DNA from 4 places in the Streptomyces sp. NPDC052701 genome. Region 4 is predicted to be linked to each of the others. Evidence: riboswitches for the same ligand, from Rfam matches in the RefSeq annotation. Region 4 holds a riboswitch; each other region holds the start of a gene.
The links. Region 4 has a riboswitch for cyclic di-AMP ahead of AB0L29_RS32015 (M23 family metallopeptidase). Riboswitches for the same ligand answer to the same signal wherever they lie in the genome.

Region 1: linked by a shared signal. The riboswitch ahead of AB0L29_RS04940 (transglycosylase family protein) and the one ahead of AB0L29_RS32015 (M23 family metallopeptidase) in region 4 are both predicted to bind cyclic di-AMP.
Region 2: linked by a shared signal. The riboswitch ahead of AB0L29_RS16400 (C40 family peptidase) and the one ahead of AB0L29_RS32015 (M23 family metallopeptidase) in region 4 are both predicted to bind cyclic di-AMP.
Region 3: linked by a shared signal. The riboswitch ahead of AB0L29_RS14225 (LysM peptidoglycan-binding domain-containing M23 family metallopeptidase) and the one ahead of AB0L29_RS32015 (M23 family metallopeptidase) in region 4 are both predicted to bind cyclic di-AMP.

The regions. Positions count from the first base shown of each region.
Region 1 covers NZ_JBFATO010000002.1:405,857-413,100, reverse strand. The annotation lists gene AB0L29_RS04950 (septum formation initiator family protein) at 1-36, opposite strand, end outside; gene eno (phosphopyruvate hydratase) at 137-1,417, opposite strand; gene AB0L29_RS04940 (transglycosylase family protein) at 1,664-2,386, opposite strand; cyclic di-AMP (ydaO/yuaA leader) riboswitch at 2,391-2,559, opposite strand; gene AB0L29_RS04935 (transglycosylase family protein) at 2,753-3,787, opposite strand; gene AB0L29_RS04930 (cytochrome P450) at 4,007-5,287, opposite strand; gene AB0L29_RS04925 (nucleoside triphosphate pyrophosphohydrolase) at 5,491-6,495, opposite strand; gene AB0L29_RS04920 (SurA N-terminal domain-containing protein) at 6,734-7,244, opposite strand, start outside.
Region 2 covers NZ_JBFATO010000012.1:110,264-117,507, reverse strand. The annotation lists gene AB0L29_RS16415 (lysophospholipid acyltransferase family protein) at 146-871, shown strand; gene AB0L29_RS16410 (alpha/beta hydrolase) at 1,035-2,636, opposite strand; partial or broken gene AB0L29_RS16405 (urease accessory protein UreD) at 2,767-3,502, opposite strand; cyclic di-AMP (ydaO/yuaA leader) riboswitch at 3,994-4,200, shown strand; gene AB0L29_RS16400 (C40 family peptidase) at 4,204-4,677, shown strand; gene AB0L29_RS16395 (ATP-binding protein) at 5,386-5,844, opposite strand; gene AB0L29_RS16390 (helix-turn-helix transcriptional regulator) at 6,059-6,919, shown strand; gene AB0L29_RS16385 (DUF397 domain-containing protein) at 6,930-7,154, shown strand; gene AB0L29_RS16380 (8-amino-7-oxononanoate synthase) at 7,199-7,244, opposite strand, start outside.
Region 3 covers NZ_JBFATO010000010.1:42,795-50,038, reverse strand. The annotation lists gene AB0L29_RS14230 (alpha-galactosidase) at 1-751, shown strand, start outside; cyclic di-AMP (ydaO/yuaA leader) riboswitch at 1,086-1,246, shown strand; gene AB0L29_RS14225 (LysM peptidoglycan-binding domain-containing M23 family metallopeptidase) at 1,251-2,219, shown strand; gene AB0L29_RS14220 (SGNH/GDSL hydrolase family protein) at 2,589-3,374, shown strand; gene AB0L29_RS14215 (MBL fold metallo-hydrolase) at 4,040-5,305, shown strand; partial or broken gene AB0L29_RS14210 (ATP-binding protein) at 5,984-7,244, shown strand, end outside.
Region 4 covers NZ_JBFATO010000044.1:50,572-57,815, forward strand. The annotation lists gene AB0L29_RS31990 (cation:proton antiporter) at 1-443, opposite strand, end outside; gene ribA (GTP cyclohydrolase II) at 1,152-1,850, opposite strand; gene AB0L29_RS32000 (MarR family transcriptional regulator) at 2,013-2,528, opposite strand; gene AB0L29_RS32005 (dihydrofolate reductase family protein) at 2,643-3,773, shown strand; tRNA gene AB0L29_RS32010 (tRNA-Met) at 3,874-3,947, shown strand; cyclic di-AMP (ydaO/yuaA leader) riboswitch at 4,281-4,438, shown strand; gene AB0L29_RS32015 (M23 family metallopeptidase) at 4,451-5,476, shown strand; gene AB0L29_RS32020 (PrsW family intramembrane metalloprotease) at 5,629-6,915, opposite strand; gene trmB (tRNA (guanosine(46)-N7)-methyltransferase TrmB) at 7,120-7,244, opposite strand, start outside.

The DNA.
Region 1 (7,244 bases), on a different contig from region 4:
CGCGGTGGAGAACCGGTCCCGGTCCTTCACGGCCATGTCCCCGCCTCCCGTTCACACGCGCGTACGTCCCCGCACACGGTACGGGACCGAGTACGGGGACGTACGTGCGACTGGCTGGGCCGTGACCCCGGTGGGGTCAGCCCTTGAAGCGCGGGAAGGCGCTGCGGCCGGCGTACACCGCGGCGTCGTCGAGGATCTCCTCGATGCGCAGCAGCTGGTTGTACTTGGCGACGCGCTCGGAGCGGGCCGGGGCGCCGGTCTTGATCTGGCCGCAGTTGGTGGCGACGGCCAGGTCGGCGATGGTGACGTCCTCGGTCTCGCCGGAGCGGTGGGACATCATGCACTTGTAGCCGTTGCGCTGGGCGAGCTCGACGGCGTCCAGGGTCTCGGTCAGGGAGCCGATCTGGTTGACCTTGACCAGCAGGGCGTTGGCGGCGCCCTCCTCGATGCCGCGGGCGAGGCGCTCGGGGTTGGTGACGAACAGGTCGTCGCCGACGAGCTGGACCTTGTCGCCGAGCTGGGCGGTGATGGTCTTCCAGCCCTCCCAGTCGTCCTCGAACAGCGGGTCCTCGATGGAGACCAGCGGGTACGCCTCGACCAGCTCGGCGTAGTACTCGGTCATCTCCGCGGCCGAGCGCTCCTTGCCCTCGAAGACGTACACGCCGTCCTTGTAGAACTCGGAGGCGGCCACGTCCAGCGCCAGGGCGATCTGCTCGCCGGGGGTGTAGCCGGCCTCCTTGATCGCCTCGAGGATGAGGTCGAGGGCCTCGCGGTTGGAGCCGAGGTTCGGGGCGAAGCCGCCCTCGTCGCCGAGGCCGGTGGCCAGGCCCTTGCTCTTCAGGACCTTCTTGAGGGTGTGGTAGACCTCGGCGCCCCAGCGCAGGGCCTCGGAGAAGGACTCCGCGCCGATCGGGGCGATCATGAACTCCTGGATGTCCACGTTGGAGTCGGCGTGCGAGCCGCCGTTCAGGATGTTCATCATCGGCACCGGCAGCAGGTGCGCGTTCGGGCCGCCCAGGTAGCGGAAGAGGGGCAGGTCGCTGGCCTCGGAGGCGGCGTGGGCGACGGCGAGGGAGACGCCGAGGATGGCGTTGGCGCCGAGGGAGCCCTTGTTGTCGGTGGCGTCCAGGTCGAACATGGCCTGGTCGATCAGGCGCTGCTCGGTGGCGTCGTAGCCGACCAGCTCCGGGCCGATCTGCTCGATGACGGCGAGGACGGCCTTCTCCACGCCCTTGCCCAGGTAGCGGTTGGAGTCGCCGTCGCGGAGTTCGATGGCCTCGAAGGCGCCGGTGGAGGCGCCGGACGGGACGGCGGCACGACCCGTGCTGCCGTCGTCGAGGCCGACCTCGACCTCGACCGTGGGGTTGCCTCGGGAGTCCAGGATTTCCCGGGCTACGACGACGTCGATGGACGGCACGAGCATCTCCTTCTTGGATGTGACGCGGGTGAGCAGGACCGCGATGGCTCTGCGAGACGAGCCTAACCGGCTCCGGGTAATCGGCCAGCCGGTCACCCATCTGTCGGACAGAACAGAGGGTAAATTGTTTCCGCTCGGAACAAAAGGGTGTGCCCGTTCCCGCGCACGACTCCGCCCCGGCGCGCACGGGGAACGCGCACCGGGGCGGGGAGTCCGCGGGGACGGGGGCGGGCCCGGGGCCGCGCCTTACTTCAGGTGCAGCTGCTGGCCCGGGTAGATGAGGTTGGCGTCCTCGACGATGTCCTTGTTCAGCTCGAACAGCTTCGCCCAGCCGCCCTCGACGTCGCGCTCCGCGGCGATCGAGCTGAGGGTGTCGCCCTTGACGACCTTGTACTCGCCGTCGCCCTTCTTGACCTTCTTGCCGGTCGGGGTGGTGACGGTCTTCTGGCTCTGCCGGGTCGGCTGGCTCTGCTGAGTCTGCTGGCTCTGGGCCGGGCGCTCGGCGGAGCGGGAGGCCGCCTGCGGCTCGCTCTGACGGGTCTCGGTGGAACCGGCGCCCTGCGAGGAGCCGGCCGCCGCGGAGCCGCCGTCGTACGAGGCGCCGGACAGGTTCTTGCCGCAGACCGGCCAGGCGCCCTTGCCCTGGCCCGCGAGGACCTTCTCGGCGATCTCGATCTGCTGCGCCTTGCTGGCCTTGTCGGCGGTGGCCGCGTACTGCGTGCCGCCGTAAGCGGCCCAGGTGGAGGCGGAGAACTGCAGACCGCCGTAGTAGCCGTTGCCGGTGTTGATGGACCAGTTGCCGCCGGACTCGCACTGGGCGACGGCCTCCCACTCGGAGGCGGTGGCGGCGGAGGCGGTGCCGGCCGCCATCAGCGGGGCGGCGACGGCGGCGCCGGCGACACCCGCCATGGCGATGGCACGGGTGGCCTTGGACGAACGACGGTGCTTGCCCTTGCCGGAAAACAGCATGGATGGATCCCCTCACCGACGCCTGCGAGGTGAGCTGTCGGGTTCGGGCCGGTTGAGTTGCCCGGCCGCGCCCCTTGCGGGACACGGCTTCACCCCTAGCCGGATCCAGCCCCAAGTGCTGGGCCCGGCACTTACCTTGGGTCCCCCGCTCCTGCCTGCGGCGCTTGACGCGACGACTGTTCCCGGACGGCCGCTGGCAGGATTCGGCGTTGCGGCAGCCGGGGCTCGCGGTGGCGAACGGTCACGACCGTAGACACGCGATCCGCGGAATTTCAAAGACGATCAGGGCTTCTGAGATCTATCTCTCACCGCACTTATATGGGACATTCAGCGCGAACCGTGACGTGAACTCCCGCTGTCACTACGCTACTTTTTGCCCGGTTCGACTCCGACCTCAAGGTCCTGACCGGGGACGATCCGGTTCGGGTCCGCGCCGACCACCTTCTCGTTCTCCTCGTACAGCGCCTGCCATCCGCCGCTGAGGTCAAGGGAGTCGGCGATGGACCACAGGCTGTCCCCCTCGCGCACGGTGTACGAGCCGCCCAGCGCGCCGCGCGAGGCACCCTCCCCGCGCGAGGCGTGCCGGCCCGCCGACGCGGCCGCGCGGCCCTCCTCCGCGGTCTCCTGGGCGCTGGGGCCGCGGTGCCGGCCGGAGCCGGTCGTCCCGGTGTCGGCCGGCGCGGAAGAGCCGTCGGTCCGGCCGGAGTCGGCCGGGTCGCCGCCCTCCGGGCCGGCCGTCGGCGAGCCGTCGGGGCGCGGCGAACCGCTGTCGCCGGAGTCCGAGTCGGCGTCAGAACCGGACGGTTTGCCGGACTTTGACTTCTCGTCCGCGCTCTTCGACGGTCCGTCGGACGGGGACGAGGGGGACGGCGAGGGGTCCTCCGCCGAACCGGGGGAACCGGACGCACGGGAGGAGCCGGTGGAGCCGGCCCCCCCGAGCAGTCCGGACGATCCGGATGAACCGGACGAACCGGAGGTTCCCGACGCGTCGTCCGCCACCCCGGTGTCGATGTCGACGGAGGTCGAGTCCTTGTCCAGCCCGGCGGTCAGCCCGCAGGTCCCCCAGGCGCCGACCCCCTGGTCGGCGAGGATTCTCTCGGCGACGGCTATCTGCTGGGAGCGGCTGGCCTGGTCCGCGCTCGCGGCGTAGTCGAGACCGCCGTAGGCCTCCCAGTCCTCCTGGGTCACCTGCAGACCGCCGTAGTAGCCGTTGCCGCTGTTCTGGCTCCAGGCGCCGCCGGTCTCGCACTCGGCGACCCGGTCCCAGGTCGTGCCGTCGGCCGCACTGGCGCCGGAGGCCCCGAGGAGCGGGATCGCGATGGCGGAGCCGGTCACTCCGGCCGCGACGAGGAGAGCCGGAGCCTGGCGAGGGCGGCGGTGACGACCGTTCCCGGAGAGCATGGGGAGACCTTTCCCAAGACAGCAGTGACCGGCGTGGCGGGTCGAGCAGGCACGCCACGCTGATGGGTGAACGTATAGGCATACGATCACTTGTCACAAGTTCATGCCGTGCAGATCACATGGAGATCACAGAGATGAACGTGTGACACGTTTGCGCTGGTACGGCGGGTATGGGAGGGGCCGCCCTCCGGCCGGACGGCGGGAGTCCGGCGACAGGGCCTAGCGCGGCGGGGTGAACTCCACCGGCAGGGTGCGCAGTCCGCGCATGATGAGCCCGCCGCGCCAGCGCAACTCGGCCGGGTCCACGGCCAGGCGCAGGTCCGGCAGCCGGGTGAGGAGCGTGGCGAGCGCGGTCTGGCCCTCCAGGCGGGCGAGCGGGGCGCCCAGGCAGTAGTGGATGCCGTGGCCGTAGCCGAGGTGCTGGTTGTCGCGGCGTCCGAGGTCGAGCACGTCGGGGTCGGCGAACCGCTCCGGGTCCCGGTCCGCGGCGGCGAGGACGACGAGGACGGGGTCGCCGGCGGCGATGTCCTGCCCGCCGATGGTCACCGGCTGGGTGGCGAACCGCCAGGTGGCCAGCTCCACGGGGCCGTCGTAGCGCAGGAGTTCCTCGACTCCGGTCTCCAGCAGGTCGCGCTCCCCGGCGGCGAGGGAGCGCTGCAGGCGGGCGCGCTGGCCGGGATGGGTGAGCAGGGCGTAGGTGCCGTTGCCGATCAGGTTCACCGTCGTCTCGAAACCGGCGAACAGGAGGATGAAGGCCATCGCGGCGGCCTCGTTCTCGGTGAGGTGCTCGCCGTGGTCGGAGGCGCGGATGAGACCGGAGATGAGGTCCTCGCCGGGGGCGGGTTCGGCGGGCAGGGCCTCCCGCTTGCGGTGGATGAGGTCGGCGAGGTAGCCGCGCATCTTCTTCACCGACCGCGCGACCCCGCCCCGCGGCCCCCCGCCGTGCCGGATCATCATGCCCGCCCAGTCCCGGAAGTCGTCCTGGTCCTCGCGCGGGACGCCGAGCAGGTCGCAGATGGCGTAGATGGGGAGCGGGAAGGCGAACTCGTGGATGAGGTCGGCGGAGCCCTCGGCGGCGAACCGGTCGATGAGACCGTCGGTGAGCTGCTGCACCCGGGGCGCGAACTCGGCGACCCGGCGGGGCGTGAAGGCCTTGGAGACGAGCCGGCGCAGCCGGGTGTGGTCGGGCGGGTCGATGTTGAGCAGATGCGTCATCAGCTCGGCCTTGCGCTCGCCGGGGATACCGGTCTTGCCCTTGGCGTGCGCGGGCTCGTCGTGATGCGCCGGGTTCTTGGACAGACGGCTGTCGGCGAGGGCCTGCCGGGCGTCGGCGTACCGGGTGACCAGCCAGGCCTCCACCCCGCTGGGCAGCTTCGTCCGGTGCACCGGGGCGTGCTCGCGGAGCCAGGCGTAGGCGGGGTAGGGGTCGGTGGCGAACTCCCAGGTGAACAGGTCCGGGCGGGCGGGGACGGTGCTGCGGGGCTGAGGCTGGTCGGTCACTCCTCGACGGTATCCGGCGCCCGGAGCGCCCCGCCGGGGGCCTTCCGCGCGCCGGGGCGGCCCGTGCCGGCGGCCCCGCGGCGGCGGCCCCGCGGCGGCGGTGGGCGGGGGCCGGGGCCGAGAGTCGGGAGTCGGGGGCGAGAGTCGGGGCCGGGAGTCGGGGGTCGGGGCCGGGACGGAGGCCGGGGGTCGAGGGCCGGGGCTCATCCCCGTCCGGCGGCCTCCTTCGCCCTGATCGCGTCCCGGTAGGCCCGGGCCGCCGCCCGCAGTGCCGCCTCCGGGTCCACTCCTTCCGCCTCGGCCCGCACCGCCAGCGCGAGCAGCTCGTAGCCGATGCCCGCGGCCCGCGGCGGCGGGACGTCGAGGCCCGCCGTGCGGACCCGGGACGCCAGCTTCGCCGCGAGGGCCAGGCCGGGCTGGCCGAGGGGGACGCCCTCCGTGACGGACGTGCGCTGTTTCTCCACGGCCTTCGTACGCAGCCAGTGCTCCTTGACCTCCTCGGGGGTCGTGGCCTTCTCGTCGCCGAAGACGTGCGGGTGGCGGTGGACGAGCTTGGCGACGATGCCGCCGGCCACGTCGTCGATGGAGAAGGGGGCGTCCGGGTCCTCCTCGGCAATGCGGGCGTGGAAGACCACCTGGAGCAGGACGTCGCCGAGCTCCTCGCGGAGTTCCTCGCGGTCGCCCTCCTCGATCGCCTCGACGAGCTCGTACGCCTCCTCGATGCCGTACTTCGCCAGGCCCTGGTGGGTCTGCTGCGAGGACCACGGGCACTCGGCGCGGATGCGGTCCATGACCTGGACCAGGTCGAGGAGGCGGGCGCCCGGCAGGTCGTAGGAGGCGGGGAGCAGCTCCAGCTCGGGCATGCGGACCCGGCCGGAGCCCGCGAGGCGGGCCAGGCCGTCCGTGAGGGCCGGTTCGCCCTCCCCCGTCGCCACGACCACGACCGTCCGGCCGCCGGCGCAGGCGTCGACCAGCTCCTCGGCGGTCGGGGCGGCCTCGTCGACGGCCGTCCCCGCCTCGCGCAGGTAGGGCAGCTGCGGATGGGCGCCGTCCGCGCACAGCACCCGGTCGGCCGCGCGCAGCGCCTGCCAGGCGGGCCAGGACAGCAGGCCGGGGGCGACGCGGTGGCTGGTGGTGAGCAGGACGATGCGGCCGGGGGCGGCTTCCGGGCCGGTGCCGGGGGCGGGTGCGGGACTGGTTGCGTTCACGGTTCGACGCTAACCCACGGCGCGGACGGGGCGATCGGCCGTCCGCGGGGGAACGGCCCGCGGAGCGGGGGCGGGCGCCGACAGGGGCCGGCAGGGGCGGGCGCCGGCGAGGGCGCCCGCCCGCTCCTGCACTTCCCCGTCCTTTCCCGCCCTTCCCCGTCCTTTCCCGCCCTTCCCCGTCCTTTCCCGCCCTTCCCCGTCCTTTCCCGCCGGACGGAACGACCGGGTCGCCGTGGGACTACGCCGGCTGCTGCGTCTGCGCCGCCGTGACGTCCCGGACCCAGGGGGTCCTGCCGTCGACGCGGCTGCTCTTGCGGACGTCCCAGGTGCCGTAGCGGGGGTTGAGGTCGATGTCCAGTTTCCGCGAGGCCTCCGACAGGGCCTTCCAGAACTCCGGCCGGCTGGTGTCCGTGCCGAGTTTCTCGGCGAGCTTCTGGGCCTCCAGCTGGAGGCGGAGGTTCTCCTGGAGGCGCTGCGGCGGGATGCCGTACTGCTGGAGCCAGGTCGTCTCCAGCGCCTTGGCACCGCCGGCCTGCTCCTCCAGGCCGGAGCGCATCTGCTGGATCTCCTTGGGGGTGACGGTGACGCCCGCGTCCCGGGCGGCGCGGTGCAGCACCCGGTCCAGGACCATGGTGTGCAGGGTGTCCCGGGTGAGGGTGCCGGTTCTGGCGACGACCTGCTGGTACTGGGTGTCGTCGCGCACGGCCGCGCGCTGGGCCGCGCGCACCTCGTCGACCCGGTCCTCCAGC
Region 2 (7,244 bases), on a different contig from region 4:
CAACCACCCGGCACGGCGGGGGCGCGGTCCGGTCGGACAGGGTGTCGGGCGGCCGCGCCTGCACCTACACTGGCACCCCACGACATGCCGGTCGACCTGCTGGAACGCGGCGACCCCGCCCACCCGTCAGAGTCGAGGAGCGCCCTTGTTCTACCACCTGCTCAAATACGTGCTGCTCGGTCCGCTGCTGAGGCTGGTCTTCCGGCCCCGCATAGAGGGCCTGGAGCACGTGCCGGAGTCGGGCCCGGCCATCGTCGCGGGCAACCACCTGTCGTTCTCCGACCACTTCCTGATGCCCGCGGTCCTCAAGCGGCGCATCACCTTCCTCGCCAAGGCCGAGTACTTCACGGGGCCCGGCATCAAGGGCCGGCTGACCGCGGCCTTCTTCCGCAGCGCCGGGCAGATCCCGGTCGACCGCTCCGGCAAGGACGCGGGCCAGGCCGCGATCCGCGAGGGCCTCGGCGTCCTGGGCAGGGGCGAACTGCTCGGCGTCTACCCGGAGGGCACGCGCTCGCACGACGGCCGGCTCTACAAGGGCAAGGTCGGCGTCGCCGTGATGGCGCTCAAGGCGGGGGTCCCGGTCGTCCCCTGCGCGATGATCGGCACCTTCGAGGCCCAGCCCCCGGGCAAGGTCGTCCCCCGCATCCATCCCGTGGTGATCCGCTTCGGCGAGCCCCTGGACTTCTCCCGCTACGCCGGCATGGAGAACGAGAAGGCCGTCCTGCGCGCCGTCACCGACGAGATCATGTACGCGATCATGTCCCTGTCCGAGCAGGAGTACGTCGACCGGTACGCGGCCGACGTCAAGGCGGAGGAAGCCGCCAAGAAGGCGGAGCGGGAGCGGCGCTTCCCCCGGATGCCGCTGAGCTGACGCCCGGTGCCGGCCACCGCCGCGCGGCGGTGGCCGGGGTGAGGACCCCGCCCGGCGGGGCAGGGGCGGTGCGGCTCGGCCGCGAGGACGGCCCGGGTCCCCGGACACGGGTGAGGGGCGGCCGGAGTGACCGGCCGCCCCTCACCGTCGTACGGAGGTGCCGCTACGGCTTCGGCGTGGCGTGCGGGGCGCACGTCACGTCCGTGCCGTCCAGCTCGCCGCCGAGCAGGTAGGCGTCCACCCGGGTGTTGACGCACGGGTTGGCCAGGCTGGTGACGCCGTGGGAGCCCGCGTCCTTCTCGGTGATCAGGCGGGAGCCCTTGAACCGCTTGTGCAGCTCGACGGCGCCCTCGTACGGGGTGGCCGCGTCACGCTCCGCCTGGACGATCAGCACGGGCGGAAGCCCCTTGCCGGTCCTGACGTCCAGCGGCGTGTGCTGCTTGGCCGGCCAGGTGGCGCACGGCAGGTTCATCCAGGCGTTGGCCCACGTCATGAACGGGTGGTCCCGGTGCAGCCGGGTGTTGTCGCGGTCCCACTTCTGCCAGCTGGTGGGCCACTTGGCGTCGGTGCACTCGACGGCGGTGTAGACGGCGTTGCCGTTCTCCGCGGCGGCGTTGCCCGCCGTGTCGGACAGGTCGGGGGCGGCCGCGTCGACGAGCGCCTGGGTGTCGCCGGCGACGTACTTGCTGAAGACCGTCGCGACCGGCACCCAGGAGGAGTCGTAGTACGGGGCGCTCTGGAAGAAGGAGGTCAGCTCGGCCGGGCCGACGACCCCGCCGAGGGGGTTCTTCTTGGCGGTGGCGCGCAGCCGGAGCCACTGGGCCTGGACGGCGTCGCGGGTGGTGCCGAGGTGGAAGGTCGCGTCGTTCGCGGCGACCCAGTCCTGCCAGTCCTTCCAGCGCGTCTCGAAGGCGACGTCCTGGTCGAGGTTGGCCTGGTACCAGATCTTGTCGCGGGACGGGTTGACGACGCTGTCGACGACCATGCGGCGCACGTGGCCCGGGAAGAGGGTGCCGTAGACGGCGCCGAGGTAGGTGCCGTAGGAGACGCCGAGGAAGTTGAGCTTCCGCTCGCCGAGCGCGGCGCGGATGACGTCGAGGTCGCGCGCGGTGTTCGGCGTGGTCATGTGCGGCAGCATCGCGCCGCTGCGCTCCTGGCAGCCCTCGGCGTACTCGCGGGCCAGCTTGCGCTGGGCGCGCTTGTCGGCCTCGGAGTCGGGCACCGGGTCCATCTTGGGCGCCTTGACGAACTCCTGCGGGTCCACGCAGGAGATGGGCGTGGACTTGCCGACGCCGCGCGGGTCGAAGCCCACGAAGTCGTACGCCTTGGCCACGTTCGTCCAGAGCGGGTTCTTGGTGGTGACCCGGCGCGGGAAGCGCAGGCCGGAGCCGCCCGGGCCGCCGGGGTTGTAGACGAGCGCGCCCTGGCGCTCCGCCTCGGTGCCGGTGTTGCCGACGCGGTCGACGGCGAGCTTGATCTGCTTGCCGTAGGGCTTGGCGTAGTCGAGCGGCACGGTGACCCAGCCGCACTGGATCGGCTTCTCCAGCCCCCAGTCGGCGGGGCAGTCCCGCCAGTCGATGCCGGTCTGCGCGGCCCGGGCGGCGGCGATCGCCACGCCCCGTGCCTCGCGGTCCCGGCCGTGGCGGGTGTCCGCGCTCGCGCTCGCCGTGGGCGCGGACATCGCGCCGGCCACGAGCGCGGTCGTGACGAGCACGCCGGCCGAACCGAGCGCCGTCGCACGTCTCTTGGGTCCTGAATCCCTCAAGTGGGGCCTCCCCCTGGACTGTTCGATGAGTACCGGGGGATCCTTTCTGCTGCGGGGCTCCCGGGAACAGAGGGGGACGCCCTTCTTTGCCAATCCGATAAACGGATCGGCTCGTTCGCTCGCCGGAAGCTCAGCCGAGCACCGTGAGCGCCTCGCACGGCAGGCGGCGCAGCCGCGGGCCGTCCGGCGCCACCGCGGTCACCGGCGCCACCGCGGTCACCGGCGCCGCCGGACCGGCCGGCGGCACCACGGCGGTGCCCTCCCCAGCACCCGTGCCGGCGCCGGTTCCCCGGTGAACTCCGTCCGGGCAAGGACGAGTTGGCCGACGGCCCGGTGTCCCGCGAGCACGGCGGGCCCGTCCCAGCCGCCCGGGGCGCCGGGCCCGCGGGCCGGTTCTGGTCGAGGACGGTGCGCCCGGCGGTCAGCCGGGTGCCCGGCCGGCCGGGCCGCTGCCCGGTCCGTCCCAGTACCGGCTCCTCGCGCGGCACGAGACGGGCCGTGGCCCGTCAGGGCCACGCGCGTCGTGACGGACAGGTCGCTGCCGCCGGCGGGAGACCGGCTGCTCGGGAAGCCGGTGCGGTTCGGCCGCGCCGGCGACGGTGAGCCGAACGCCGTGACGGGCCCGCGCCCCGCCCTGCCCCGGCAGGGCGATGGCGGCGGCGGACGGCCCGACGCGCGGCCGGGCCCCCTCCGCCACGTCGGCCGCCACCGCGGAGCGGTCCGCTCGCGGCGCCGACCAGCACGGCCCGCGCCGGGCCGGGTGACCGGCCGTCGCCTGGACGTCGTCGGCCTGCTGGGCCGCATCGATCCGCGTCGCCCGGCGACGCCTGCCGCGGGCCGCGGGCCGCGCAGGCGCCGGCCGGCACGGCGACCGCCCCGCGCGACGCGCTCACCCCGATGCACCAGCGGGGCGGGACGACATGCGCGCCGCCGCCCTGACCCGCGCGCCGCGCGCTGCGCGGGCCAGGGCGGCGAGCGGCGCACCGCCCGGGTCACCCTGCCCCCGGACACCGGAATCTGACGCTCCCCCATCCCTGCGGTCACCTGCCGCGTCGGCGAGGAGTTCGGGGCGGCGACGAAACGGACCAAACGGCTTACCCCCTTCCGGACTAGCCACACCTACTGTTTTTGACCCCTCGCGGTTGCGCGAGACGCGCGGTCCCACGCCGGAATGAGGTATTCCGCCGCTGGTCCGGGGCTCCTCGGTCCCCTGGACGATGTCTCGAACGCCGAGGTGTCCACCCGAACGGATGAGTGGTGAGTAACAACACAAATTCCCGGTTGCGTTGGGTTTTTCGGACATCCATGGGTGAAGATCCGTGTCTGACGACAAGCCCCCGCCACCGCGGCGGGGCGGTCCGGGCGGACGCCGAGTCCTGCCGCCGCCCGGATGACCGGTCGACAGGAGTGGATCGGCAGGAGTGGAGGACCCAAGCACGACGGGTCGCCGGAGCGCCAGTTCCGAGCGGCCCTTGGGGTGAAGCCGCGAGTTCGCTCGCGGCCGGGCTACTTCGCCAGCCCGAATCCGACAGGTCATCCTTCACAGGCGGCTGACGAAGGGTTGCGCATGACTGCGCTCAATCGTGTCCCGTCGCTCATGGCCCGGGCCGGTACGGCCTCGGCCCTGACCATCGCCGCCGTGGGCGGCTCGATCGTGGCGCCCGGCTTCGTCTCGGAGGCAGAAGCCGCCTCGCCTGCGACCAAGGCACTGCAAGTCGCGGCCAGCAAGAAGGGTTCGCCCTACAAGTGGGGTGCCACGGGGCCGCGCAGGTTCGACTGCTCGGGGCTCACGCTGTACTCGTTCAAGAAGGCCGGCAAGAAGCTGCCCCGGACGGCGGCCCAGCAGTACAACAAGACCCGCCACATCTCCGCCAGGAGCCGCAAGGCGGGCGACTTGGTGTTCTTCCACTCGGGGAGCAACGTGTACCACGTCGGCATCTACGCGGGTAAGGACAAGATATGGCACGCCCCGAAGACCGGTGACGTCGTGCGGCTGCAGAAGATCTGGACCAAGAGCGTCTGGTACGGCCGGGTGAAGTGATCCCCTGGCGGGGCGGCGGCGCGCCGGGCGGCCGCCGCCCCGCCGGGGCGTGACACGGGCTCAGGCGGTTGCCTGTGCCCCCGTGACCGGCGCGTCCCAGCGGTGTCCCCGCACCGCGCGCAACGGGACACCGCTGGGACCCGCCGGCCGCGGCTTCGTGGAGTTCCTGCGGGATCCGCGCGGCACCCGGACGGACGTACAGATCCTCTTCGCCTTCCTGCTACAGCCCGCCCTCACCTCGGGCTTCGAGCCCTTCGGCGCGGTCCGGCGCACCACGTACGCGGCCGCGCGCCTCGCGGGCCGTCCTACGCGCCGCGTGGAGCCGGCCCGCGAGGCGCGCGGCACCGGGCCGGGCACGGAGCCGGCCCGCGCCGCCGTCGGGCTGCCGCCGTCGGGCTGCCGCCGACGGTGGTGCCCGGACCGGTGGTTCCGGGAGGGAAGCCGCGCCGTGAGGCGTCGGTGCGCCACCGCCGACGCGGGCCGCGCGGGCCGCGCGGCGCCCTGCCGGGGCGGCCCGCCCGCAGCGCCACGGCCGGGAAGCCCACCGGGGCGGGCACGGCCACGGCTGGCGCCGGCAGCGGCTGCCGCGGGGGCGGTCCCGGACCGGCGCCGGTACCCCTCGGGGCACGCCCCGCCGCGGGCATTGCCCCGCCCTGGGCATCACCCCGCCGCCCCGGCCCGGCCCGGCGGTCACGGCGGGACCGAGGCCTACGCCTCCCGCCGCCCCGCCGCGGGCACCGGCCGGGCCGGAACGGCCCACGGCAGTTCGATGGAGACCGTCTTGCCGCCCTCGCGGGTGGGGCGGACGCGCAGACTGCCGCCGCACTCCGCGGCCAGCCACCGGATGATCACCATGCCGCGGCCGTTGTCCTGCTGGACGGCGGCGGGCAGCCGCCTGGGGAAGCGCGGGTGGCTGTCGGTGACACCGATGCGCAGCCGCTCGTCACGGCTCAGTTCGACGTCCACCGTGAAGGTCGGCGACTGGCCGAGGGTGTGCTGGACGGCGTTGGTGGCGAGTTCGGAGACGATGAGCCGGACGGTGTCGGACACTTCCGTGTCCCGCGGCATGCCCCACTGCGCCAGCGTGCCCACCACGTAGGCGCGGGCCGCGGAGACCGAGGCGGGATCGCTCGGCAGAGTGAGGGATGCTTCCAGGTGGTCTGCCATGGCGACGTCGTCCCTTTCCCACGGGACCGTAGTCCGACACGGAGCGGATGGTTCGAGTACGGTCCCGGACTGGTGCTTCGCCCGCCAGACTGCCATCACCACACCGGCGAAGGACGGCGATCCACCAAGATATGCATATATCTGTCGCTCGATGCGGTGAACTCTGCGACGCGAGACCGTATTCGGGCGGCACGGAAGGAGTGGGGAGAAGCCCATGCAGCACGGTCCCGCGGTGCGCCGCCGGAAACTGGGCGCCGAACTGCGCGCGCTGCGCACCTCGGCGGGCCTCACCAGCGGTGAGGCGGCCCGGCTGGTGGGCTGGCACCAGTCGAAAGTGAGCCGGATCGAGACCGGCACGAGCGGGGTCAAACCGGCCGACGTGCGGTTACTCCTCGACGCCTACGGCGTGGCCGACACCCAACTGCGTGAACTGCTGCTGGTGTTGGCGGGCTCGGACGAGACCGGCGGCCGGCATCACTGGTGGCACGCGTACCGCGGGGTGCTGCCGCCGACCTACCGGGACTTCATCAGCCTGGAGTCCCAGGCCAGCGCGATGCGCACGCTGGAGACCACCGTCGTCCCGGGGCTGCTGCAGACCCCCGAGTACGCGCGGGCGGTGACGAAGGCCGCGGTGGAGGGCCTGTCGGAGGAGCGGCTCGACACGCTGGTGGAGGTGCGGCTGGCCCGGCAGGACGTGCTGCGGGCCGATCCCCCGCTGGAGCTGAACGCCGTCCTGGACGAGGCGGTGCTGCGCCGGGAGGTCGGGGGCCCCGGGGTCATGACCCGGCAGCTGGACCGGCTGGTCGAGGCGGCGCGGCTGCCCCAAGTGCGGCTCCAGGTGCTGCCGTTCGCGGCCGGGGCACACATCGGAGTCACCGGGCCTTTCGTAATCTTCTCATTTTCGAACGCTTCTGATCTGGACGTGGTTGTTCTCGACCACTTGACGAGTAGCCTCTACCTCGAACGGAAAGAAGACCTCCAGGCCTACACGGAGGCCTTCGACGCTCTTCTGATCCACGCCCTTTCGCCCGAGGACTCGTTGGATTTCATCGCCGGGACAGCCGCCGGCGCGTAAGGAGGCACCTATGCGTGCACTGCCTCGGAACGTCCCCTCAAGCCTCGAACTGCACGGCGCGCGATGGCTGCGCAGCAGCTACAGCACCGGCGCCAACAACTGCGTCGAGACCGCCCGGCCGGCCTGCGGCCCCTGGGCCGGACTGCTCGCCGTGCGCGACTCCAAGGACCCGGCCGGTCCCGCGCTGCTCTTCTCCCCCGAGAGCTGGGCGGGGTTCACGGCCGCGCTCCGGTGATCCACCGGCCTGCCGGCGCGCGGCGCACGGCCGCGGGCGCCGGCTCATGGCCGCGTTTCGCCGATCACCCGCACCGCGTGCGCGATCTGC
Region 3 (7,244 bases), on a different contig from region 4:
CGTCAAGTGGGACTTCAACCGCTGCTTCACCGACGCCGGCTGGCCCGGCGACCCCTATCCGCAGCGGCTGTGGGTGGACCACGTCCGCGCCCTGTACGCCCTGCTGGACCGGTTGCGGGCGGCCCACCCGGGCGTCGCCTTCGAATCCTGCTCGGGCGGCGGCGGCCGGATCGACCTCGGCGTGCTGAGCCGTACGGACCAGGTGTGGACCTCGGACAACACCGACCCGCTCGACCGGCTCGCCATCCAGCACGGCTTCAGCCAGATCCACCCGGCGCGGGTCATGGCGGCCTGGGTCACCGACAGCCCGAACGCGATGCTCAACCACCGGTCCAGCTCCCTGCGGTTCCGGTTCGTCAGCGCCATGGCCGGGGTGCTCGGCCTCGGCGGCGACCTGACCCGGTGGACCGAGGAAGAGCTCGCCGAGGCGCGCGAGTGGGTGGAGCTCTACAAGGAGATCCGGCCCGTGGTGCAGCGCGGCGACCTGTACCGGCTGCGCCCCCCGACGGGTGGGCTGAGCGCTGTGCAGTACGTCCTCGGCGACGAGACCGTCGTCCTCGCCTGGCTCCAGGCGCAGCGCCACGGGGAGCCCGCCGCGGCGCTCAGGCTGCGCGGCCTCGACCCGACGGCGTCGTACGAATGCCGCGAAACGGGAGAAATCCACCGGGGTGCGGTCCTGGTGCACCACGGTCTGCGGACCGGGCTGCGCGGGGACCTCGACGCCGCCGTGGTGCGGCTGCGGCGCCGGTGACCGGGCGTTCCCGCAGCGGTTCGCGGCAAGTGGCCGATCTGTCCGAATAGAGAACTTCGATATAACGTGCCCCGGAAATAGGGGAGATGGGGCCGAGTGCGTGAGCAGGCTCATATTCGTGACGATGCGTTGCCGTCATGCTCACGTAATCAAGGTGTTTTTCTTGGGGATTTGCGGACGGTGAATGATCCGGAATCCACGCAGGGTCACCGTGGAATGTCCGCGGAAATCACCGGAAACGCAGGCGCGGGCAATCGCAAACTTGTCCCTGCGCGTCCTGTTCGCTTACGTTCGCCACCGATCCGGACGGACGCCTAATCCTGCCGCCGCCCGGAGCCCGCACCCACTGACCCGTGTACGGCAGGAGCGGGGGACCCACAGGTACGACGCCTGTTCCGGTTCCCGGAACGGCTTGGGGTTAAGCCGCGCCTCGGCGCGGCCGGGCATCTCCAGCTCGCACCCGACAGCTCACCTCGCAGGCGCCGGAGAGGAATTCGTCATGCCCGCAAAGGGTAAGCACCGCCGTTCGAAGACCCAGAGCTTCACCCGGTCCATCGCCGTCGCCGGAACCGGTGGCGCCGTACTCGCCCTCCCGCTGCTGGGGGCCGTCGACGCCCACGCCGCCACCCCGCAGTCGGCGCCGGAGAAGGCCGTCCAGTCCGTTCCGGTGACCGGGGAGAAGACCGCCGGGAAGAACGACGCGGACGTGCGCACGTACATCGTGAAGGCCGGTGACTACCTGGCAAAGATCGCCGACGAGCAGGACGTCGACGGCGGCTGGAAGAAGCTCTACGCGGACAACCGCGAGGCCGTCGGCGACGACCCGTCGCTGATCCACCCCGGCCTGAAGCTGTCGATCGGCGAGAAGGCGGCGGCGGGTACGGCCGAGCCGTCCTCCTCCGCCAACTCCTCGGCCGCGGCGAAGCCTTCGTCCGGGAAGCCGGCGCAGAAGCCGTCCGCGAAGCCGTCGTCCCAGAAGGCGCAGAAGCCGTCCGCCGCGCCGTCCGCCGCCGCGCAGGCCGCGGCCGTGAGCCGGAGCGCCGGGACCGCCGACGCGGCCGGCGGCTACACCGCGCCGGTGTCCGGCGGCGTCGGCACCGGCTACAAGGTGGCCGGCAGCATGTGGTCCAGCGGCTACCACACCGGCGTCGACTTCTCCGTCCCGACCGGCACCCCCCTGAAGGCCGTCGCCGCGGGCACGGTCGTCTCCGCGGGCTGGGCCGGCGCGTACGGCAACCAGGTCGTCATCAAGCTCGACGACGGCTACTACGCGCAGTACGCCCACCTGTCCTCGCTGTCCGTCTCGGCCGGCCAGACCGTCACCGCCGGACAGCAGGTCGGCCTCTCCGGCTCGACCGGCAACTCGACCGGACCGCACCTGCACTTCGAGATCCGCACCACGCCCGACTACGGCTCGGACGTGGACCCGGTCGCCTACCTCCGCTCGCACGGCGTCTCCCTCGGCTGACCCCCGCGGCCACCCGCCCGGCACGCCGCCGAAGGCCGGACCCCGATCCCGGGGCCCGGCCTTCGGCGCACCGGGGCGCCGGCGGGAAACGGCGGCCCGGCCACGGAGCCGGCTCCCGCGCCACGGCCCCGAGCCTTACGCGCGGGGGCACTTCGCCCGCCGGACCGTGCGGAGCCGCCCCCGTGTCCGTGACGTCCGGGCGCGGTCGCCGCACCGGCGCCGCCGGGCCGCCGTATTCCCGGCTTGGGGAAGACTTTGGGCGTGGCTTATCTCACCGCGCGTCAATCCCTGCCTACGGTCGCGTAGGTCACATTCCACGGTGAATCATGTGCTGCTGTGGCAGACGATTCGAAGAGTGACAGCAGATCAGTGATCGGGTCGTACGTGGCGGTGGGGGACAGCTTCACCGAGGGCGTCGGCGACCCCGGCCCCGACGGGGCGTTCGTCGGCTGGGCCGACCGGTTCGCGGTGCTGCTCGCGGACCGCAGGCCCGAAGGCGACTTCCGGTACACGAACCTCGCCGTGCGCGGCAGGCTGCTCGACCAGATCGTTCAGGAGCAGGTTCCCAGAGCCGTCGAACTCGCCCCGGACCTGGTCTCGTTCTGCGCGGGGGGCAACGACATCCTCCGCCCGGGCACCGACCCGGACGAGGTGGCCGAGCGCTTCGAACGGGCGGTGGCCGCGCTCGCCGCGACGGCCGGCACCGTCATGGTGACCACCGGATTCGACACCCGTGGCGTGCCCGTGCTCAAGCACCTGCGCGGCAAGATCGCCACGTACAACGGGCACGTGCGGGCCATCGCCGACCGGTACGGCTGCCCGGTGCTCGACCTGTGGTCCCTCAGGAGCATCCAGGACCGCCGGGCCTGGGACACCGACCGGCTGCACCTGTCGCCCGAGGGGCACACGCGCGTGGCGCTGCGCGCCGGGCAGGTGCTCGGCCTGGAGGTCCCGGCCGACCCGGAGCAGCCCTGGCCGCCGCTGCCGGTGCGCGGCGCCTTCGAGATCCGCCGGGACGACGTCCAGTGGGCGCGGGAGTACCTGGTGCCGTGGATCGGACGCCGGCTGCGCGGGGAGTCCTCGGGGGACCACGTGACGGCCAAGGGGGCGCTGTCGCCGGACGACATCAAGATGCGGATCGCCGCGGTGGCCTGAGACGCCCTCGGCCGCGGGCCGCGCCGCAGGACGCCCGGCGCGGCCCGCGGCCGGGCGCCGGGGCCCTCCCGCAGGCGCAGGTCGCCGCCGCGGTGCCGTCGACTCCTCCTCCCGCTCCGGACCCGGTCCGCGAGCGAGCGCCTCGTCCGCCCGCGCTCGCGCTCGCGCCTGCGCCCGCGCTCGTGCCCGTGTCCGCAGCACCGTGCCCGGGTCCGCGGCACCGCGCCCGGGCCCGAGCCCGCGGCCCCGCACCCGCGTACGACCTCGGCCGCACGGCGAGCCCGTCCAGCGGGGCCGTCAGACGCAGGGCCGCGCCCGCGGGCCCGGGCAGCGGAGGACCTGACCCGAGGTTTCGCTTACACGGCGAGGACGCGTCCGCGGGGTCCGGGCAGCGGGACCCGCCCGCGGCCACCCTCCCCGCGATCCCCGGTGATCACAGCCCTCCACTGCCTGCCCAGGTCCCGCGCGACCTCCCGCAGCGCCGGTTCGCGCAGCGCCGCCGCCCGGCCCTCGCTCCACAGCCGCCGGCCCCCGGCCCACCGGGTCTTTCACCGGGCCGGGCGGATCGCCGAGGTCCCCGGGGCGCCCGCCGTGGCCCGGGGGCCCGGGGACGCCGGAGGGGCCGACCATAATGGGATGCCTGACCGATTCCACCTGGAGGTAGCGTGGCCGGTTTCCGTCCTACGAGTGCCGGGCTCCGCGCGTTGCGGCCCGCGGCCTTCGGCGTGGACCCCGGCGGTGCGCGCATGGCGCGTATCCGCAGCTCGCCCCATTTCAAGGACGGGGTCTTCCAGAACCCCGGAGGCACCGCCCGGACCCGCCCCTCGGGCTCGACGCGGGACTTCGCGAAGGTCTACTTCGACCGGGAGGCCCGGCCCCGCCGCACCCCGCGGGGCGCGGTGCCGGTCCACGCCACCACGCTCGCCGACCTGGCCGGGCCCCCGGCGAGCGGACTGCGGCTGACGTGGCTGGGGCACTCCAGCGTGCTCGCGGAGATAGCCGGACGGCGCGTGCTGTTCGACCCGGTGTGGGGCGAGCGCTGCTCACCGTTCCCCTTCGCCGGGCCCAAGCGGCTGCACCCGGTGCCGCTGCCGCTGGCCGCCCTCGGGCCGGTCGACGTCGTCGTCATCTCGCACGACCACTACGACCACCTGGACATGCCCACCATCAAGGCGCTGGCCGGGACGGACACGCTGTTCGCCGTTCCGCTCGGCGTCGGCGCCCACCTCGAGCACTGGGGCGTCCCCGCCGGCCGTCTGCGCGAGCTCGACTGGCACGAGGCGACGGAGATCGGCGGACTCACCCTGACCGCCACGCCGGCCCGCCACTTCTGCGGCCGGGGCCTGCGCAACACCCAGCACACCCTGTGGGCCTCCTGGGTCGTCGCCGGAGGGGAGCACCGCGTCTACCACAGCGGCGACACCGGGTACTTCGAGGGCTTCGAGGACATCGGCGCCGAACACGGCCCGTTCGACGCCACGATGATCCAGATCGGTGCGTACTCCGCCTTCTGGCCCGACATCCACATGACGCCCGAAGAGGGCATGCGGGCCCATCTCGACCTCCAGGGCGGGCCGGAGCGCGGCCTGATGCTCCCGATCCACTGGGCCACCTTCAACCTGGCGCCGCACCCGTGGGCGGAGCCCGGCGAGGGCACCCTCGCGGCCGCCCGCGCGACGGGTGCCCGCATCGCCCTGCCCCGTCCCGGGGAGCCGTTCGAGCCGACGTCCGCGACCGTGCCGTCCGAGCCGTGGTGGCGCGAGGTGGCACTGGCCCCGGAGGGCGGCTGGCCCTCCCCGCAGGCCCCCGCCGGGACGGCGGGCAGGAGCGGAACCGGCACGGCAGCCGTGGCCCGGGAAGATACGGTGAGTGACGAAACGAAGGGTGCGGCCGAGGCCACCGAGGACCCCGAGACCCTCTCGGCGAGCTGATCGCGGGAGGGTCGGCCGGTGCACGGCGAGGGCCGGGGAGCGACGGGCTCCCCGGCCCTCGCCGTTTTCCTGTGACCGCTTCTGAGCAGGTCGGATCGAACTGTTGTCTTTCCTGTACGGATGATCGAAGGGCTTATCGGTCTGTCGTGCGAAGCCTCATACCAGAGCGGGACGCTCCTCGTATGAGTTTGTCAACTGCCCACCGCACATGATGCGCTGGCGACTACGGTGAGTGGTCGTCGGGCGACGCAGGTCCGGATCCGGATTCCGGGGAGACCGCGCCGCAGGTGTCGCCTGCAGCAGGCAGGTCAGGGGAGCGGGGACTGGTACGTGCAGGCGCAAGACGGACGAGGGAACCGACGAGACGGGGAGCCCGGCCGCCCGGACGCGGCCGGCACCCCGGGCCGGCGACCTGCCTGCGCGGAGCCGGCCGGGGCGACGGACGCCGACGGCGGCGGCGAAGGCCCCGCGCGCCCTGCGAGCCGGACGGGGGCCGCCGACGGCGCCGGCGCGGGACGTGCGCGCCCCGCGCGGACCGAGGACCGCACCACCGCACGATCCGCGCGTCACGCGCGCGGCCACGCACCACGGACGGCGCACCCCCGGGCCCGCGAGCCCGGGCGCGCCACCACGAGCACCCCTGGCACCCAGGCCCGACGCACCCGTACGAGGACACCGATGTCTCAGCTCCGCGCCCCGGCCTCCCGCACGGACCGCCGTGAGGGCGGGCGGCACGGGAAGCCGGTCGCCCGCACCGCTCCCGCGCTGCCCGAGACCCACATACGGCCCCAGCTGATGCGTCTGGCCGTGCTGCCGCCCGTCGCCGTCGCCCTCGGCGCCTGCGCGGCCGTCCTGTTCACGGTCCGCTCCACCGGCGTGCGGCCGGGCCCCACCCTGTGGGCCGTGCTGGGCGGCGCCGTCTCGGTGGCCCTCGCCGGCATCGTGATCGCCGCCGTGGCCGCCGACCGGGCCGCCCGGTCCGTGCACGACCGCATCGACGCCCTGCGCCGCGGCACCGCACGGCGTGAGGCCGACCTGCGCGCCCTGGTCGACGCGCTGCGGCGCGGCGAGGGCCCGCCCGAGCGGGGGCCGCGCAACGAGCCGCCCGAGGACGCCGACGACATCGACCTGCTCGCCGCCGACCTGGCCCGCGCGCACGACGGCGCCGTCACCGCCGTCGTCCGGGCCGCCCGGCTGTCCAGCCAGGCGGGCAGCGAGCAGAAGCTCGAGGTCTTCGTGAACCTGGCCCGGCGCCTGCAGTCGCTGGTGCACCGCGAGATCTCGATCCTCGACGAGCTGGAGAACGAGATCGAGGACCCCGACCTGCTCAAGGGCCTCTTCCACGTCGACCACCTCGCCACCCGGATCCGCCGCCACGCCGAGAACCTCGCCGTGCTCGGCGGGGCGATGTCCCGGCGGCAGTGGAGCAACCCGGTCCCCATGACCGAAGTGCTGCGCTCGGCGATCGCGGAGGTCGAGCAGTACTCGCGGGTCAGGCTCGTGCCGCCCGTCGACGGCACGCTGCGCGGCCACGCCGTCGCCGACGTCATCCACCTGCTCGCCGAACTCGTCGAGAACGCCACGGTGTTCTCCGCCCCGCACACCCAGGTGCTGCTGCGCGCCAGCCTCGTCACCTCCGGTCTCGCCGTCGAGGTCGAGGACCGCGGACTCGGCATGCCCGTCGAGGAACAGCAGCGGATGAACGCCCTCCTCGCCGACCCGGACCAGGTGAACGTCGCCCGGCTCCTCGCGGACGGCCGCATCGGGCTGTTCGTCGTCTCCCAGCTCGCCCGGCGGCACGGCATCACCGTCCGGCTGCAGACCAACATCTACGGCGGGGTGCAGGCGGTCCTCGTCGTGCCCCAGGCACTGCTGGGGGCGCCGCCGGCGCCCGGTGCCGCCGCGCAGCCGCGGGACGAGGCGGACGGCGGTGCCGACC
Region 4 (7,244 bases):
GTTTCGCGGTTGCCGAGCCGGCGCAGGTCGCCGAGGACCTTGGCGATCACCCCGGACGAGGAGATCCAGGTGACGCCGGCCAGCGCGACGGCGGCCACCGGGCCCCAGCCCAGCAGCAGCGCGGCCAGCGCGCCGGGCGCGGCGTTGAGGACGAAGTCGACCGCCCCGGAGGGGTACTGGGTCCTGAGCGTGGTGACGAGTTCGGAGGCGCTGTACTCCAGGCCCAGCAGGAGCAGCAGGAGGATGACGCCGATCTCGGCGCCCGTGGCGACGAACTCCTCGCTGGCCCGCAGCGGCAGGATGCCGCCCTGGCCGAAGGCGAGCCCGGCGAGCAGGTACAGGGGGATGGGCGAGAAGCCGACCCGTCCGGCGAGGCGGCCCAGGAGCCCGAGGCCGAGGATGAGCGCCCCGAGTTCGATGAGCATGGCGGTGGTGTCGTGCACGGGCGTCTGACCTCCGTTGTCGGGTGCGGTGGCGGCGTCTGTGCCTTCGCGGGTACCTGCCGGCCGTGGGGACGCGGCGTCGGCGGGCCGTGGGTGCCGTTACGGGTGTGCGGGGTGCGGATGTCCGCCTCGGGCCGGTCGCGTGCGGCGCGTGTTCCGGAGGGCGGTGGAGAAGCGGGCGCGTGGTGCCGAGCCGTGCCGCTCGGCGGGAGCGCGTGCGCGTCAGCGCTGCCGGGGGCGGCCGCCGGGGCCGGCGCAGCCGGTATCGGGAACGCCGTCGCGGGCCGCGTTGTCGACGCGCACGCGGATGACTCGACTCATGCACGCCCCCTCACGTCGGCCCGGAACAGGATCCATCCCATCGCTCGGCATGTGAGCGCATATGTGCTCAACAGAGCATAAGTGTCCTGTATAAAAATTCTAGCGCATGGAAAAAGTGATGATCATATGAGGAAGGCGTTCGGGTCACCCGCCGGTGCCGGGGCGGGTGGGCGCCGCGGCACCGGCGGCCCGGGGGGCCACGGGGGATCGCCGAGGCCGCGGGGTTGTGAGGACCGCAGGCCGCGGGGCCGGACGGACCACGGCTCGCGGGGCCGGACGGACCACGGCTCGCGCGGCCGGCCGGGCCCGGCACCGCCCCGGCCGGGTCCGCACCGCCTCCTCGCCCCTCGGCGGGAGGGCCGCAGAGGGGCGGCGGGAGGCCCAGCCTCAGCCCGCCGTCCGCTCCGTCAGCTCCGTGAGGTCCGTCCGTTCCGTCAGGCCCGTGAGGTCCGTCAGTTCCGTGAGGTCCGTGAGCTCCGCGAGCGGCAGGGTGTGCCGGGTCCGGAGGACCTTCGCGCGCAGGTAGCGGACATTGTGGGTGGTGGTGAAGACGCCCGTCGGGACGTGGTCGCGGACCGCGATGTCCAGGGCGCGCAACTGGTCCGCCTTGTCGGGGTTGTTGGAGAGGAGGTCCACCTCGCCGACGCCCAGGGCGTGGAGCATCTGGGCCGCCGCCGTGTAGTCGCGGGCGTCCTCCGGGAGTCCCAGGGCCGCGTTCGCCTCGTACGTGTCCAGGCCCTGGTCCTGGAGCGCGTACGCGTCGAGCTTGTTGTAGAGGCCGATGCCGCGGCCCTCCTGGCGGAGGTAGAGCAGGACCCCGCCGCGGTCGGCGATGCGCTCGACGGCCTCGCGCAGCTGCGGGCCGCAGTCGCAGCGGGCCGATCCGAGGACGTCGCCGGTCAGGCACTCGGAGTGCAGCCGCACCAGCGGGACGGGACCCGGCTCGCCGAGAACGACGGCCAGGTGCTCCCGGCCGTCGACGAGACCGTGGAAGGTGACCAGGTCGGCGTCGACGCGGTAGCCGTCGTGGAAGCGCAGCGGGACCCGGACGCGGGCGCGCGGGGTGGCGGCGGGGAAGTCGGGCATGCGGGCCTCCGGGGTCCGTTCCGTTCGGCGGCGCGGCCGTCGGCCCGGCCGCACCGGAATCTGCTTCAGTTTTGAATCAGATCCACAGCCGGGACTCTACTCTCCGCTTGAAAGTTGAAGCAACGCCGAAGCCGCTCCGGGGCGGCGGGGAAGTGACCGACGTCACGAGCAGGACGTCGAGGACCTGCGGCGCCACGGCACTTCGTCGGCCGCCGACCGGCCGCCGCCTTCCTGGAGCGCCCGCGCGATCCCGGTGCAGATCTCCTCCAGCTGTCCGACCTGCTCCGTCGTCAGGTGGTCGAACAGGGCGGCCCGCACGGTCGCCACGTGCCCGGGAGCGGCCCGCTCCAGCACCGCCCGGCCCGCGTCGGTCAACGTGGCGATGCTGCCGCGCCCGTCGGAGGCGCACGCCTCGCGCCGCACCGCGCCGTCCCTCTCCAGCCGCGCGACCGCGTACGTCAGCCGGCTGCGCGTGATCTTCAGCCGCTCGGCCAGGTCGGTCATCCGCAGCCGCTGCCCCGGGGCCTCCGACAAGGTGGCCAGGACGGAGTAGTACAGGTGCGGCATGCCGGCGTCCTGCTGGAGCTGCCGGTCGACGGCGTCCTCCAGGAGCAGCGAGGCGGCGAGGTACGCGCGCCAGGCGCGCTGCTCCTCGGGGGTGAGCCAGCGGATCGTCATGCCGCCAGTGTAGGTTTGTTTCAAACTTGAACCAAGCGTGTCGCGGCCGGGACCACCGCAGCCGGGACCGCGCACCCAGCCCGCCGCCGGGACCGACCCCGAGGGAGCGCGTCGATGCCCCACCCGTACGTCCTGCTGTCCGCCGCCGTCTCCCTCGACGGCTACCTGGACGACACCGGCCCCGAGCGCCTGCTGCTCTCCGGGCCGGCCGACTTCGACCGGGTCGACGAGGTGCGGGCCTCGGTCGACGCGATCCTGGTCGGCGCCGGGACCATCCGCGCCGACAACCCCCGGCTGCTGGTCAACTCGCCCGAGCGGCGCGCCGCCCGGATCGCCGAGGGCCGCCCCGAGTACCCGCTGAAGGTCACCGTGAGCGGCTCCGGCGACCTCGACCCGACGGCCCGGTTCTGGCACACGGGCGGCGAGAAGGTCCTCTACACCACGGACGCGGGCGCCGAACGGGCCCATGCCCTCGGCGTCGCGGCCGACGTCGTCCCGCTCGGCGCCGAGCTCGACTGGCGACGCCTCCTGACACACCTGCACGACGTGCGCGGCGTACGGCGGCTCATGGTCGAGGGCGGCGGGCAGGTCCACACCCAGCTCCTCACCCAGGGCCTGGCCGACGAGCTCCAGCTCGTCCTCGCCCCGCTCTTCGTGGGTGACCCCGACGCGCCCCGGCTCTTCGGCCCGGGCGGCTACCAGGGCGGCCGTCTGCGCCTCGTCGAGACGCGGCCGGTCGGGGACGTCGTCCTCATGCGCTACGAGCCCACCGCCCCCGGCACCGGCCCCCTGCCGTCCGCCGCGGACCACCGCTGGCTCGCCCTCGCCTGCGAGCTGGCGGACCGGTGCCCGCCCTCCGGGACCGCGTTCAGCGTGGGCGCGGTGGTGGTGGCGGCCGACGGCACCGAGCTGGCCCGGGGCCACTCGCGGGAGGGCGGGGATCCGGTGGCGCACGCCGAGGAGGCGGCACTGGCGAAGGCCGACCCGACCGATCCGCGCCTGGCCACCGCGACGCTCTACAGCAGCCTGGAGCCGTGCGCCCGGCGGGCGTCCCGGCCCGCGCCGTGCGCCCGGCTGATCCTGGACGCGGGCGTGCGCCGGGTCGTCACGGCCTGGCGCGAGCCCGACACGTTCGTGACCGGGGCCGACGGGAGCGGGGTGCTCGCGGCGGGGGGCGCCGAGGTCGTCGTACTGCCGGAGTTGGAGGAGCGGGCCAAGGCCCCGAACCGTCACCTGCTGGGGTGACGGGCGCCACATTCGGCGCCGGGAACGGCTGGTGAGGGGCGGCGGGCGGTCATGTGTGCGCTCGCCGTCCCGCGCATGGCGTACACTGGTGTCATACCGACGCGGGGTGGAGCAGCTCGGTAGCTCGCTGGGCTCATAACCCAGAGGTCGCAGGTTCAAATCCTGTCCCCGCTACTGAAGGCCCAGGGCCGGAACTCATCGAGTTCCGGCCCTGAGTGTTTCCGGAATGTTTTCCATGCGCGGAATCGGGGCAGGGTCCGGCGTGAACCCCTGACCTTTGTCACGCCACGTGACCGAATCGCCTCACTCCGCATGAGGACTGACGTACCGTCAGAATGTATGGGTGGTTTGAGGCGGGGTCAACTCGCCCGATTCGCCCCGGTGGTGGCGGGTAAGTCCTCGCGAAAATCGCTAACGATCAAGCGGAACGGCTTGGAATCCGTGCCCTGCGTACATTAACGTTCGATAACGCAGCGCGGTCGTCCCAGCCGTCACACGAGGCGGCTCCGTGCGCACGCGCCGAATCCCGCAAGGGAACCGGGGAACCACCACTTTGGGGTGAATCGAGCGGATACCGCCGTGGCAGCACGGCCGGTATACGCGCGTAGGAGACCTTCCTGCTCCGAACCCGTCAGCTAACCCGGTAGGCGGAGACGGAAGGAAAGGAGTACGCCTACGTGGCGTCCAACCGGCCTGCCCCCGCGGCCCCGTTCGTGCCGAGCGAGCGCACCGACACCTTCGGCTACGGCGGTCACCGCACCGACGAGGGCCCGTTCGAGGAGTGGAACCCCACCGAGGAGTCCATCCGCCCCGTACGCGGTCGGCATCGCGTCGCCAAGCAGCGCGGCGGGCTCGCCCGCAGCTCCACCGTCCTCGGTGTCGGCGTCATAGCGGCCGTCGGCGCGGGCGGCATGGCCAGCGCCCAGACCGGCAAGCCGCCGGTGTCCATCTCCATGCCGGACCTTCCCAACGTGGGTTCCCTCATCTCCGACGAGGAAACCCCCGAGGAGCCCGCCACCCCGCTCAGCAGCGTCGGCGTGACCTCCGCGGACACCGCGCAGGGCGCCGCCGACGCCGGCGAGGCGCTGCGCGCCCGCATCATGGCCCAGGCCGAGCAGCAGCAGGACCAGCTCGAGAGCAAGGCCGCCGCCGAGGCCGTGGCCGCCGCCGAGAAGGCCGCCGCGGAAGCCGCCGCCAAGGCGGAGAAGGAGGCCGAGGCCAAGGCCGCCGCCGCCAAGGCGAAGGCGGAGGAGGAGGCCCGCAAGAAGGCCGAGGCCGAGCGGCTCGCCCAGTTGGCCAAGCAGTACGCGCTGCCGACCTCCTCGTACACCATCACCTCCACGTTCGGTCAGGCCGGTGCCTACTGGTCCTCCGGCTACCACACCGGCCTGGACTTCGCCGCGCCCACCGGCACCCTCCTCAAGGCCGTCCACAGCGGCACGATCACCTCGGCCGGCTGGGACGGGTCCTACGGCTACAAGACCGTGCTCACCCTCGACGACGGCACGGAGATCTGGTACGCCCACCAGTCCTCCATCAGCGTCAGCGTCGGCCAGAAGGTCAACACCGGCGACGTCATCGGCCGCGTCGGCGCCACGGGCAACGTCACCGGGGCCCACCTCCACATGGAGGTCCATCCGGCCGGCTCCGCCAACGGGGTGGATCCGCTGGCCTGGCTGCGCAGCAAGGGCCTCAACCCCTGACGTCCTCCGCCCGCCCCTCCGTCCCCGGACCCGGACCCCGGCGGTCCTGACGACGTCCCCCCGACGTCAGGGCTGCCGGCCGGCGGTGGCGGAACCGCGGCTCACGGGGGACGAGGTCCGCGGGCCGACGGAGGCGTCGGCCCGGGCCTGGTTCAGGAGCGGTACGGGTTGTACGCGGGGTACGGCATCCCCGGGTGACCGTACGCCCCGTACGCCCCGTGCATCCCGTACGGCCCGTGCATTCCATACGCTCCGTGCGTCCCGTACGCCCCGTGCACCGGCCAGCGAGGTACGGCCACCGGCACCGGCGGAGCCACGATCCGGGCCGCGTGGTCCAGCGCCGGGCGGGCCGCGTCCCGCCGGCTCCACAGCTCGTGCAGCAGCTCCCTCTCCCGGGGGACGAAGTCGGCGCCCGCCCCGCCCCGGCGACCGCGGTGGCGCAGGAACGCCAGCGAGGTGGCGTACGCCTCGTACTCCGTCACCGCCCGCGCCGCCCGTCTCCCGGCGTGGCGCCGGGCGTACCGCCGGGCGATCCGCCGCGCCCGCATCGAGCCGAGCGCGAACGGCTCGGCCGGCGTCAGCCACCCGGCCGCCGCGTACGCGGGCAGCTCGTCCCGCACGGTCCTCAGCTCGCGCTGCCGCGTCCAGATCACCAGCCAGGTCAGCACCCCGAACGCCGGCATCATGAACGCCGCGTACACCGCGAAGAAGCCGTACTCGCCGAGCGTCGACGAGCCGTTCCACAGCGCGTGCATGCCCATCGCCAGCAGCAGCCCGGCCGGCGGCGGCAGCAGGCGCCGTACGCGCTGCCGCTCCGTCGCGAGCGCGGCGACGCCGAAACCGATGCCCGTGAGGACGGTGAACAGCGGGTGCGCGAACGGCGACAGGACGACGCGCACGAAGAAGGTCGCCGCCGTGACGGAGGCGATGCCCCGGTCGCCGGTGAGCTGGTCGGTGCCGAAGGCGGTGCCGAGGTACAGGATGTTCTCGGTGAAGGCGAAGCCGGTGGCGGTGACCCCGGCGATCACCACCCCGTCGAGGACACCGGTGAAGTCGCGTCTGCGGAAGAGGAAGACCAGCAGGACGGCGGTGGCCTTCGCGGTCTCCTCGACGACGGGGGCTATGACGGTCGCGCCGAGGGCGTCGGCGCCGGAGGGGTCCGCGGTGGCCGTCGCTATCCACCTGGTCGCGAAACTGTTGGCGACGATGGCGATCAGGGCCGCCGCGCAGGCGCCCCACGCGAAGGAGAACAGCAGATTCCGCCAGGGACCGGGCTCGACCCGGTCCAGCCAGCGGAAGGCGGCTATGAGCAGGGGGACGGGCAGGACGGAGAGGCCGAGCCCGACCAGGAAGCCCTCGGTGCCGGTCTCCTCGCGGACCAGGGCGAGGATGACGAGCCCGCAGAGCGCGAGGAGCGCGCTCAGGGCCCCGTACCGCACCCAGGCCCACTGCCACCAGTGCGCGGGGCGCGGCGCGCCTCGGGCAGGTGTCCCGCGGCCGGGCGCGCCGTCTGCGGGCGTGGCGTCTGCGGACGTGGCGTCGGGGAGTGTGCCGCTGTCGGGGCCGCTGGGGTGCGACGGGTACGGGGGACGGGTGGCCACGGCTCGACCCTAACGAGGGAGGGGCACCGCCCGTGACGGTGCCTAGTGCTGTACGGGGTGCTGTACGCGACGGAAGAGCAGGTCGTTCACGACATGTCCCTTGTCCAGTCCCTGCCCCTCGAAACGGGTCAGTGGACGGAAGTCGGGACGTGGCGCGAAACCGCCGC